2 regions of the Arthrobacter sp. TJ-265 genome follow, and region 2 is predicted to be linked to the other one. Evidence: predicted binding sites of a transcription regulator. Region 2 holds the regulator's gene; the other holds the start of a gene.
What was found. The regulator Rex, encoded in region 2, represses fermentation and respiration genes when NADH is low (regulators of the CRP and FNR family bind a similar motif). The targets are predictions, from matches to a motif close to CTTGTGAANNNNTTCACAAG.
Positions count from the first base shown of each region.

Region 1: a site for Rex is predicted at 2,532-2,551, ahead of rhaI (L-rhamnose isomerase). Genes of this name have one in related genera too.

Region 1 is NZ_JBZCND010000004.1:62,870-67,254, forward strand. It holds gene AC4D2E_RS14075 (bifunctional aldolase/short-chain dehydrogenase) at 1-1,262, opposite strand, end outside; gene rhaI (L-rhamnose isomerase) at 1,259-2,425, opposite strand; gene AC4D2E_RS14085 (LacI family DNA-binding transcriptional regulator) at 2,649-3,680, shown strand; gene AC4D2E_RS14090 (sugar ABC transporter ATP-binding protein) at 3,806-4,385, shown strand, end outside.
Region 2 is NZ_JBZCND010000001.1:168,063-172,447, forward strand. It holds gene AC4D2E_RS00745 (helix-turn-helix domain-containing protein) at 1-200, shown strand, start outside; gene AC4D2E_RS00750 (30S ribosomal protein bS22) at 395-493, shown strand; gene AC4D2E_RS00755 (HAD family hydrolase) at 602-1,414, opposite strand; gene AC4D2E_RS00760 (glutaredoxin family protein) at 1,512-1,775, shown strand; gene AC4D2E_RS00765 (redox-sensing transcriptional repressor Rex) at 1,972-2,658, shown strand; gene AC4D2E_RS00770 (hypothetical protein) at 2,683-3,330, opposite strand; gene AC4D2E_RS00775 (YceI family protein) at 3,529-4,086, opposite strand; gene AC4D2E_RS00780 (histidine phosphatase family protein) at 4,238-4,385, shown strand, end outside.

The DNA of each region.
Region 1 (4,385 bases), on a different contig from region 2:
TCCTCGAGGGCCCAGTACTCGATGCGGAACTTCTCGCTCTCCTCGATCGGCGCGTAGGTCGAGATGGCTTCGGCGCCCCGCATGACGTTGATGGCGTTGAGGTAGAACTCCCCGGCGACGCGGGCGGTCTGCTTGGTGGCGCCGTAGGAGAACATGCCGACGCCGGGCACCAGCACGATCGCCGGGTCCGCGCCGCGCATGGCAGGGGAGTCCGGCGTCGCATGGCGGTCGTAGTAGGCGGCGTAGTCCGCGCGGTATCGAGCGTGCAGTTCGCGCAGGCGCAGCAGGCAGCTCTCGACGTCGGCGTCCGCCGGCAGGTCGAGGATCAGCGGCTTCACCTTGGTGCGCAGGAAGTGGTCGGGGCAGCTGGTCCCGAGCGCCCCGAGGCGCGGGTGCCCGGTGGACGCGAGGAAGTCGAGGACGCGGGGATCGTCGGTGAAGTGGCCCACCTGTGCCTTGTCCGTGGAGGCGAGGCCACGGATGGTCGGCGCGAGGGTCGCGGCCTTCACCCGGCGCTCCTCCTCGGGCAGTGCGGCATAGCCCTCTTGCGCCGGCCCGAAGGGTTCCGGACGGCCGTGCTCGGCGATGTACCGCTCCGCCACCTCGATGATCCACAGCGAGTTCGCCTCGGCCTCCGCTGACGTGTCGCCCCAGGCGGTGATGCCGTGGCCGCCGAGGATGGTGCCGATGGCTTCGGGGTTCGCCTCCTTGAGGGCGGCGATGTCGAGGCCGAGCTGGAACCCGGGCCGCCGCCAGGGCACCCAGACCACCTTCGGCCCGAAGATGGTGCTGGTCAGGGCCTCGCCGTCCGCCGCGGTCGCGACGGCGATCCCGGAGTCGGGGTGCAGATGGTCCACGTGCGCGGCGTCGACGAGCCCGTGCATGGCGGTGTCGATGGACGGCGCCGCCCCGCCCTTTCCGTGGAGGGTGTAGTCGAACGCGGCGACCATCTCGTCCTCGCGCTCCACCCCCGGGTACACGGAGCGCAGGGACTGCAGGCGGTCGAGCCGCAGGACGGCGAGCCCGGACTCCGTGAGCGTGCCGAGGTCGCCTCCGGATCCCTTGACCCAGAGCAGCTCCACGTCCTCGCCCGTGACGGGATCGACGCCCGTGCCCTTGGCGGACGTGTTGCCGCCGGCGTAGTTCGTGGTGCGCTTGTCGGCGCCGAGCCGGTTGGAGCGCCCGATGAGGTCGCTGACGGTCTGATTGGCTGTGCCGTTGGTAGGTGTGGCCGTCGTCGGCTGCTTCGTCGTCACTGTCATGCTCCCCATCCGGCCTGCTGGCCGCCCTGCCGTTCGGTGTTGATCCGGTCCTGGTATCCGCTGTCGCGGTACGCGGTCAGGGGATCCGCAGGGAGTCCCTTCGACTCGCGCCACCGGGCCAGGCCCGGGCGGACGTCGGTGTAGAAGGCGTCCATCAGAAGGGCGTTGGCGCCGAGGACGTCGCCGGCCTCCTGCGCTGCGGTGAGGGCGGGGCGGTCGATGAGCAGGGCGCGCGCCGTCATCTCCTGCACGTTCAGCACCGAGCGGATCTGCCCGGGGATCTTCTCCTCGAGGTTGTGGCACTGGTCGAGCATGAGGGCGATCCCGCTGGACGGGTCGAGGCCGCCGCCGCGGATCACCTCGGCCATGATGCGGAAGAGCTGGAACGGGTCCGCCGCCCCGACGATGAGGTCGTCGTCCGCGTAGAAGCGGGAGTTGAAGTCGAAGGAGCCGAGCTTCCCGAGGCGGATCAGCTGCGCCACGATGAACTCGATGTTGGTCCCGGGCGCGTGGTGGCCCGTGTCGAGGCAGACGAGGGCCTTGTCGCCGAGCTGCTGGCAGTGGGCGTAGGAGGTACCCCAGTCGGGGACGTCCGTGTGATAGAACGCCGGCTCGAAGAACTTGTACTCGAGCACCAGCCGCTGGCCCTCGCCGAGGCGGTCGTAGACCTTCCGCAGGGAGTCCTGCAGCCAGTCCTGCCGGGACCGCATGTCGGCCTGCCCCGGGTAGTTCGAGCCGTCCGCGAGCCAGATCTTCAGGTCCCGGGAGCCGGTGACGTTCATGACCTCGATGCATTCGTACATGTGGTCGATCGCCTTGTTCCGCACGGCGGCGTCGCTGTGCGTCAGGCTGCCGAACTTGTAGTCGTCGTCCTGGAACGTGTTGCTGTTGATGGTGCCGAGCCGTACGCCGTGCTCGCCGGCATGCGCGGCGAGGCTCGCGTAGTCGTCGACCCTGTCCCAGGGGATGTGGAGGGCCACGCTCGGGGCAAGGCCGGTCAGTCGGTTGACCATGCCGGCATCGGCGATCTTCTCGTGGACGGTGCGCGGCGTGCCGGGCGTCGCGAACACCTTGAACCGGGTCCCGGAATTGCCGTAGGCCCAGGAGGGCACCTCGATGGCGAGCTGGTCCAGCTCTGCCGCGATGTCGTCGATGACAGTCATGTACTCTCTCCAGCGTGCGGGCCGGGTGCTTCATTCCACCGGCGGTGATTCTCGGGTTCTGTCGCCCGTCCGGACGGGGCCCGGACGAGGAAGTGGATGCGTCGTGCTTTTGAATCGTTTCATTAGCACGTTTCAAAGCTATCCTTGCGGGAGACCGAGTGTCAACCGTCCTATCGGCGCCCCGCCGACGCGCGACGAGACCTCCGAGACAGCCGGAGTCCCCATGAGCAGCCGACCAGTCAGCATCAAGGACGTCGCGGACAGGGCCGGAGTGGCGGTCGGAACCGTCTCGAACGTGCTGAACCATCCTGCGCGCGTCTCCACGGCCACCCGCGAGCGCGTGCAGGCCGCGATCGACGGGCTCGGCTTCGTGCGGAACGACGCCGCCCGGCAGTTGAGGGCGGGCCAGAGCCGCACCATCGGCCTGGTGGTGCTCGACGTCGGGAATCCCTTCTTCTCCTCGCTCGCCCGCGCGGCAGAGGACTGTGCTGCCGAGAACGGGAGCACCGTGGTGCTCGGCGACAGCGGCCAGGACGCGGAGCGCGAGGCCCGGTACATCGACGTCTTCGAGCAGCAGCGTGTGCAGGGCATGCTCATCTCGCCGGTCGGGGATGTGGGCCCACGCGTCGAGGCGCTGCGCCAGCGGGGCATGCCCGTGGTGCTCGTGGACCGCGTCGACCCGCAGCGACGCTGCAGCTCGGTGTCCGTGGACGATGTCGCCGGCGGCTACATCGCCGTCCGGCACCTGCTCGAGGCGGGCCGGCGGCGGATAGCGTTCGTGGGGACCAGGGCCGACTACCGCCAGGTCGCGGACCGTCTGGCGGGTGCCCGCCAGGCGATCGCGGAGCAGGACGGCGCCGTGCTGGAGGTCCTCGAAGCCGATGCCATGACGGTCCTGGCCGGCCGGGACGTCGGGGAGACCATCGCCCGGCGCCGGCACGAGGAGCTGCCGGACGGCATCTTCTGCGCCAACGACCTCCTCGCGATCGGCGTCATGCAGGCTGTCCTGCTGATCCGCGGCCTCCGGATCCCCGAGGACCTCGCGCTCATCGGGTACGACGACATCGATTTCTCCGCCTCCACGGTGGTCCCGCTGACGAGCGTCCGCAAACCGACCGAGCTCATGGGGCGCACCGCCGTCGAGCTGCTCCTCGAGGAGATCGAGGGGCCCACCGCCCGCCGGCGCCAGGTGATCTTCGATCCCGAACTCGTGGAACGCCGCAGCTCGCAGGCCCGGGTCCAAGCTCCCGGCTGACGGGTCGACCCCGCGGTCGCGCCGGGGTCACAGTCCGATCTCGGCCTGTTGACGGCCCTGTGGGTCGCGCCTACTATTCGAGGACATCGAATCTGAAACGATTCATTTCTTCCCGAGGAGTCGCAGTGACGCACCCTGATGGCCCTGGCAGTGACGCCACGGACCCGTCCGCACCGGGGCGGACCCCCGTGCTGGCACTCCGCGGGGCGCTGAAGACCTTCGGTCCGGTCGTCGCCCTCGCCGACGGCACCATCGACCTGGCGGCAGGCGAGATCCACGCGCTGGTCGGTGAGAACGGCGCCGGGAAGTCCACCCTCGTGAAGATCCTGGCGGGGGTGCACCACCCGGACGCGGGGGAGTTCCTCGTCGGCGGGCAGAGCGTCAGCTTCCGCAACGTCGCCGACAGCAAGGCTGCCGGGATCTCCGTCATCTACCAGGAACCCACGCTCTTCCCCGATCTCACGGTCGCCGAGAACATCTTCATCGGGCGGCAGCCCCGGGGCCGTTTCGGCCTCATCAGCCGCGTCGAGATGCGGCGCCGCGCGAGGGAGCTGTTCGGCCAGCTCGGTGTCCCGATCGACCCCGACCGCGTGGCCGAGGGACTGTCCATCGCCGACCAGCAGATCATCGAGATCGCCAAGGCCATCTCCCTCGATGCCCGCATCCTCGTCATGGACGAGCCCACGGCGGCGCTCAGCGGCGTCG
Region 2 (4,385 bases):
ATCACTTCTCGGACGTGCGGTTCCTGACGGTCGCGGAAGTGGCCGAGCTCATGCGCGTATCGAAGATGACCGTGTACAGGCTCGTCCATGCAGGAGAGCTGCCGGCTGTGCAGTTCGGCCGTTCCTACCGTGTCCCCGAGTCCGCGGTCGAGGGGTTCCTCCACCGGGCGCAGGTCGACGGACAGTCCGAGAGCGCCTGATCGCCCGTCGTCCGTGGGCTCCTCAAACGGATGTACCCTGTTAAGGAGCGTTTTGGGCGGGTTCCGAGCCCGCTCGACTTATTGCATCAAACGGGCAACTGCCACCAGGCACGCGCCTTTCGTCATCACCAGGGCTTCCCCCGTGGCACCTCGCCGCAGTCCGCCCTGGCAACACAACAGTTTGTGAGGACTCTATGGGTTCAGTAATCAAGAAGCGCCGCAAGCGTATGGCAAAGAAGAAGCACCGCAAGCTGCTTCGCAAGACCCGTCACCAGCGCCGCAACAAGAAGTAGGCAGGCGCCCGGCCGCGAGCCGGAGTGTGCTGACCGGCCCGGATTCCCGCTCCATGCGTGGAACCCGGGCCGTTGTCGTCCGGCGGGCTTCCCGGGCGGATCCGCGGGTCAGGAACTCCTGAACCGTGAGTACCCGCGCCACAGTCCGTAGACGGATCCGATGACGGTGGCCGCGCGGAGGCCCAGGGTCGCCGCCCGTCGCCCGCTGCGGAAATCGTAGACGGGCCAGTTGTTCGCACGGGCATGGCGGCGGAGCCGGCTGTCCGGGTTGATGGCCACCGGGTGCCCGACGGCGGTCAGCAGGGGGATGTCGTTGTAGGAGTCGCTGTAGCCCCAGCAGCGCGAGAGGTCCAGGTTCTCCCGCCGGGCCAGTCCCAGCACGGCTGCGGCCTTGGCCGGCCCGTGCAGGAAGTCGCCGACCAGCTTGCCGGTGTACAGGCCGTCGGCCACCTCCCCCACGGTGCCGAGCGCTCCGGTGAGGCCGAGGCGGCTGGCGATCACGCCGGCCACCTCCACCGGGGTGCCGGTCACCAGCCAGACCTGCCGGTGCGAGCTCAGGTGCTGCTCGGCGAGGGCACGCGCGCCGGGCCAGATCTTCGACGCGATCATCTCGTCGTAGACCTCCTCGCCCAGGGCCAGGATGTCCTCGTGGGCGATCCCGATGGCGAACGCGAGGGCGGCGTCCCGCACCGAGTTCACATCCGTCATCGTCTCGCCACGCATGATGAAGCGGAGCTGCTTCCAGGCCAGCCCTGCGGCGAAGCGCAGCGTGAAGGCCTTGCGCTGGTACATCTTGCGGGCCACGTGGAAGAGGCTCGCGCCGCGCATCAGCGTGTTGTCCACGTCGAAGAAGGCTGCTTCGCCCGCGACGGTCGCCGGAGGCTGGAGGGTGGGGTGCGTGACCCGGGCGGCGTCCGGCATGCTCCGAGTCTAGTTCTTCGACTCCTCCCCCCGGCGTGATCTCCCGCCGGTGCTGCTTCCCGCCGCCCGCGCCGCACGGGCGCAGTACCGTGGAGGGATGGAATCCCCCGCGGAGGCGCCCGGTGCCGGCGTCGTACTCCTCACCCGCCCCGGGTGTCATCTCTGCGAGGACGCCCGCGCCGTCGTGCGGCGGGTGACCGCCGACCTGGGTCTGGGCTGGCGCGAGGTGAACGCGGCCGAGGTTCCCGCGCTCGGCGCCCGGTTCGCGGAGGAGCTGCCCGTCCTGTTCATCGACGGGGTGCAGCGGGACTTCTGGTCGATCGACGAGTCGAGGCTGAGGCGGCTGCTGGCCGGCACCTGACAGCCCCGACGGGCGACGGCCGGCCCAGCCCTGCAGCCGCGCTGACGGCCGCCCGCCGTCCGGCTTGGAGGCCCCGCGCCGTCGGCATACAGTGGTGGTACTTCCGCCCCCGACGCCGAGGGACCCCGGAACCGCGGCTCCCGCACCGGGCGCGGCGGTGCTAGCAACGGAGCCGATGACAGTGACACCGCCGGACATGCCAGGCCTTCACCCCGTGGACGATGCGGCGCGCCATATCCCTCCGGCGTCGGTCGCCCGTCTCACCATCTACCTGCGGGCGCTGAATTCCCTGCTCGCCGAGGGCATCGAACGGGTGTCCTCCGAGGAGCTCGCGGATGCCGCCGGAGTGAATTCCCCCAAGCTCCGCAAGGACCTCTCCTACCTCGGGTCCTACGGCACCCGGGGCGTCGGGTACGACGTGCAGTTCCTCAACCGGCAGATCTCGGTGGCCCTCGGGCTGACGCTCGACTGGCGCGTCGCCATCCTCGGCGTGGGCAACCTCGGACGAGCCCTCGCCGGCTATTCGGGGTTCGGCTCGCGGGGCTTCGAGATCGTGGCGCTCTTCGATGCCGACCAGCTGGTCGTCGGCTCCGAGGTGGGCTACCTCCGGGTCAGCGCCGTCGACGACCTCGAGGCGGTGCTGGAACGCACCCGCACCAACATGGCGGTGCTCGCGGTTCCTGCGGGGGTCGCCCAGGAACTGTGTGACCGCCTCGTCGCGGCCGGGATCTCCAGCATCCTCAGCTTCGCGCCCGTGGTGCTGCAGGTGCCACCGCATGTCCAGCTGCGCAAGGTGGACCTGTCCACGGAGCTGCAGATCCTGGCCTACCACGCGCAAAGGGCGCAGGAGCCGGACCTCGGTCCGATCTCCCGCGCCCAGTAGGCAGGGTTACGCGCGACTGCGCGTTCAGTACCCGAGCTTCTGCGGTGCGAAGTACGGCCGCGCGGGCTTGAGGTAGGTCAGGACGACGCCGGCCACGCCCAGCAGCATGACCAGCACGCTGGACACCGTCGAGATCGCGGACGTTTCGGCCACGGGCTGTCCGGCCGATTCCGCGGCGGCGGTGAGTACGGGCGTCAGGAAGAGGATGCCGAGTGTGCCCACCACGTTGAGTGCGGCGAGGACCGTCGCGGTGATGCGCGCCCAGTTCCGGCCCCTGCGGATGAAGACGGCCAGGACCACGTACAGGGCCGCGATGATCACCGAGACGACGAGTCCGACGCCCACCCCGACCGCGGCTCCGGCCATGTCCGGCACATCGGTCGTCAGCAGGGAGACGACGGAGGACAGCAGGTAGACGATGCCCGCGGCGAGGATGAGGTAGTAGGCCCGGTGGACCTCCTTGGGGGCCGGCCCCTTCTCGGCGGGACCCGGTGCGGCCGACGTCGGGTAGGCGTACCCCGGGGGCTGGGCAGCCCGGTTCCCGTCGTCCTGCCCGCCGTACGACGGCTGGCCCTGCGGGGGATAGGGGTTCTGGCCGCTGCTGCCCGATCCCGGAGGATTCCAGGCGGGCCCGTTGTCCTGCCCGTTCGGGTTGTCCTGTGGTGTGCTCATCATCGCGTCCTTCGCTGATCAGTGGTGGTCATCCGCCCGGTGGTGCCCCCATGGACGCGCCCCTCGTGGATGTGGTCACCGTCAGCCTAGATCGTCGGCTCCCGGTGGGGGCGGGACGAAACGCCGACGGCCGGCGTCATCGGGAGGACGACGCCGGCCGTCGGGGCCTGCGGGCGGGCGGTGGCCCCGGGTGGCGGATCAGACCGTGGCGACCGCGGGAGCCACGAAAGCGGCTTCGATGGTGATGGTCACCTTGTCGCCCACGAGGACACCGCCGGCTTCGAGTGCGGCGTTCCAGGTGAGGCCGAAGTCCTTGCGCGAGATGCTCGTGGAGGCGGAGACCCCGGCGCGGGTGGCGCCGAAGGGGTCCACGGCCACGCCGTTGAACTCGGCGTCGAGGACCACGGACTTGGTGATGCCGCGGATGGTCAGGTCACCGTTGATCCTGTACGTCTCGCCGGAGCCCTCGTGGGAGGTGGACACGAAGGTCATCTCGGGGAACTGCTCGACGTCGAAGAAGTCGGCGCCCTTGACGTGGCCGTCGCGGTTCTCGTCACCGGAGGTGAAGGAGGCGGTCCTGATGGTCGCCGAGATGCTCGAGTCCTCGAGGGACGAGCCGACGGTAAGCGCGGCGTCGACGTCCTGGAACGAGCCGCGGACCTTGCTGATGCCGGCGTGGCGGACGCTGAAGCCCACCTCGCTGTGGGAGGGGTCGAAGGACCAGGTGCCGGAGGTGAGGCCTGAGGGGACAGTCATGAAGAGCTCCTGAGAAAGGTGGCGTGCGGATGCTTACAGGGATTAGAAGCATGCATATGCATGTTTTATTCCACAGATCGGTAAAATGTTCAACCAACCCTTGCCCGGATGCCGATTGGCCGTCGCACGCAGCATGCGCGAAACTGGAAGGATGCAGCGATCAACCGTCCACCTGGTGCGCCACGGTGAGGTCCACAACCCCGAGGGAGTCCTCTACGGGCGGCTCCCCGAGTTCCACCTTTCGGATCTGGGCCGTCAGATGGCCGTCCAGATGGCCCGGCACTTCCAGGAGCGGCGCG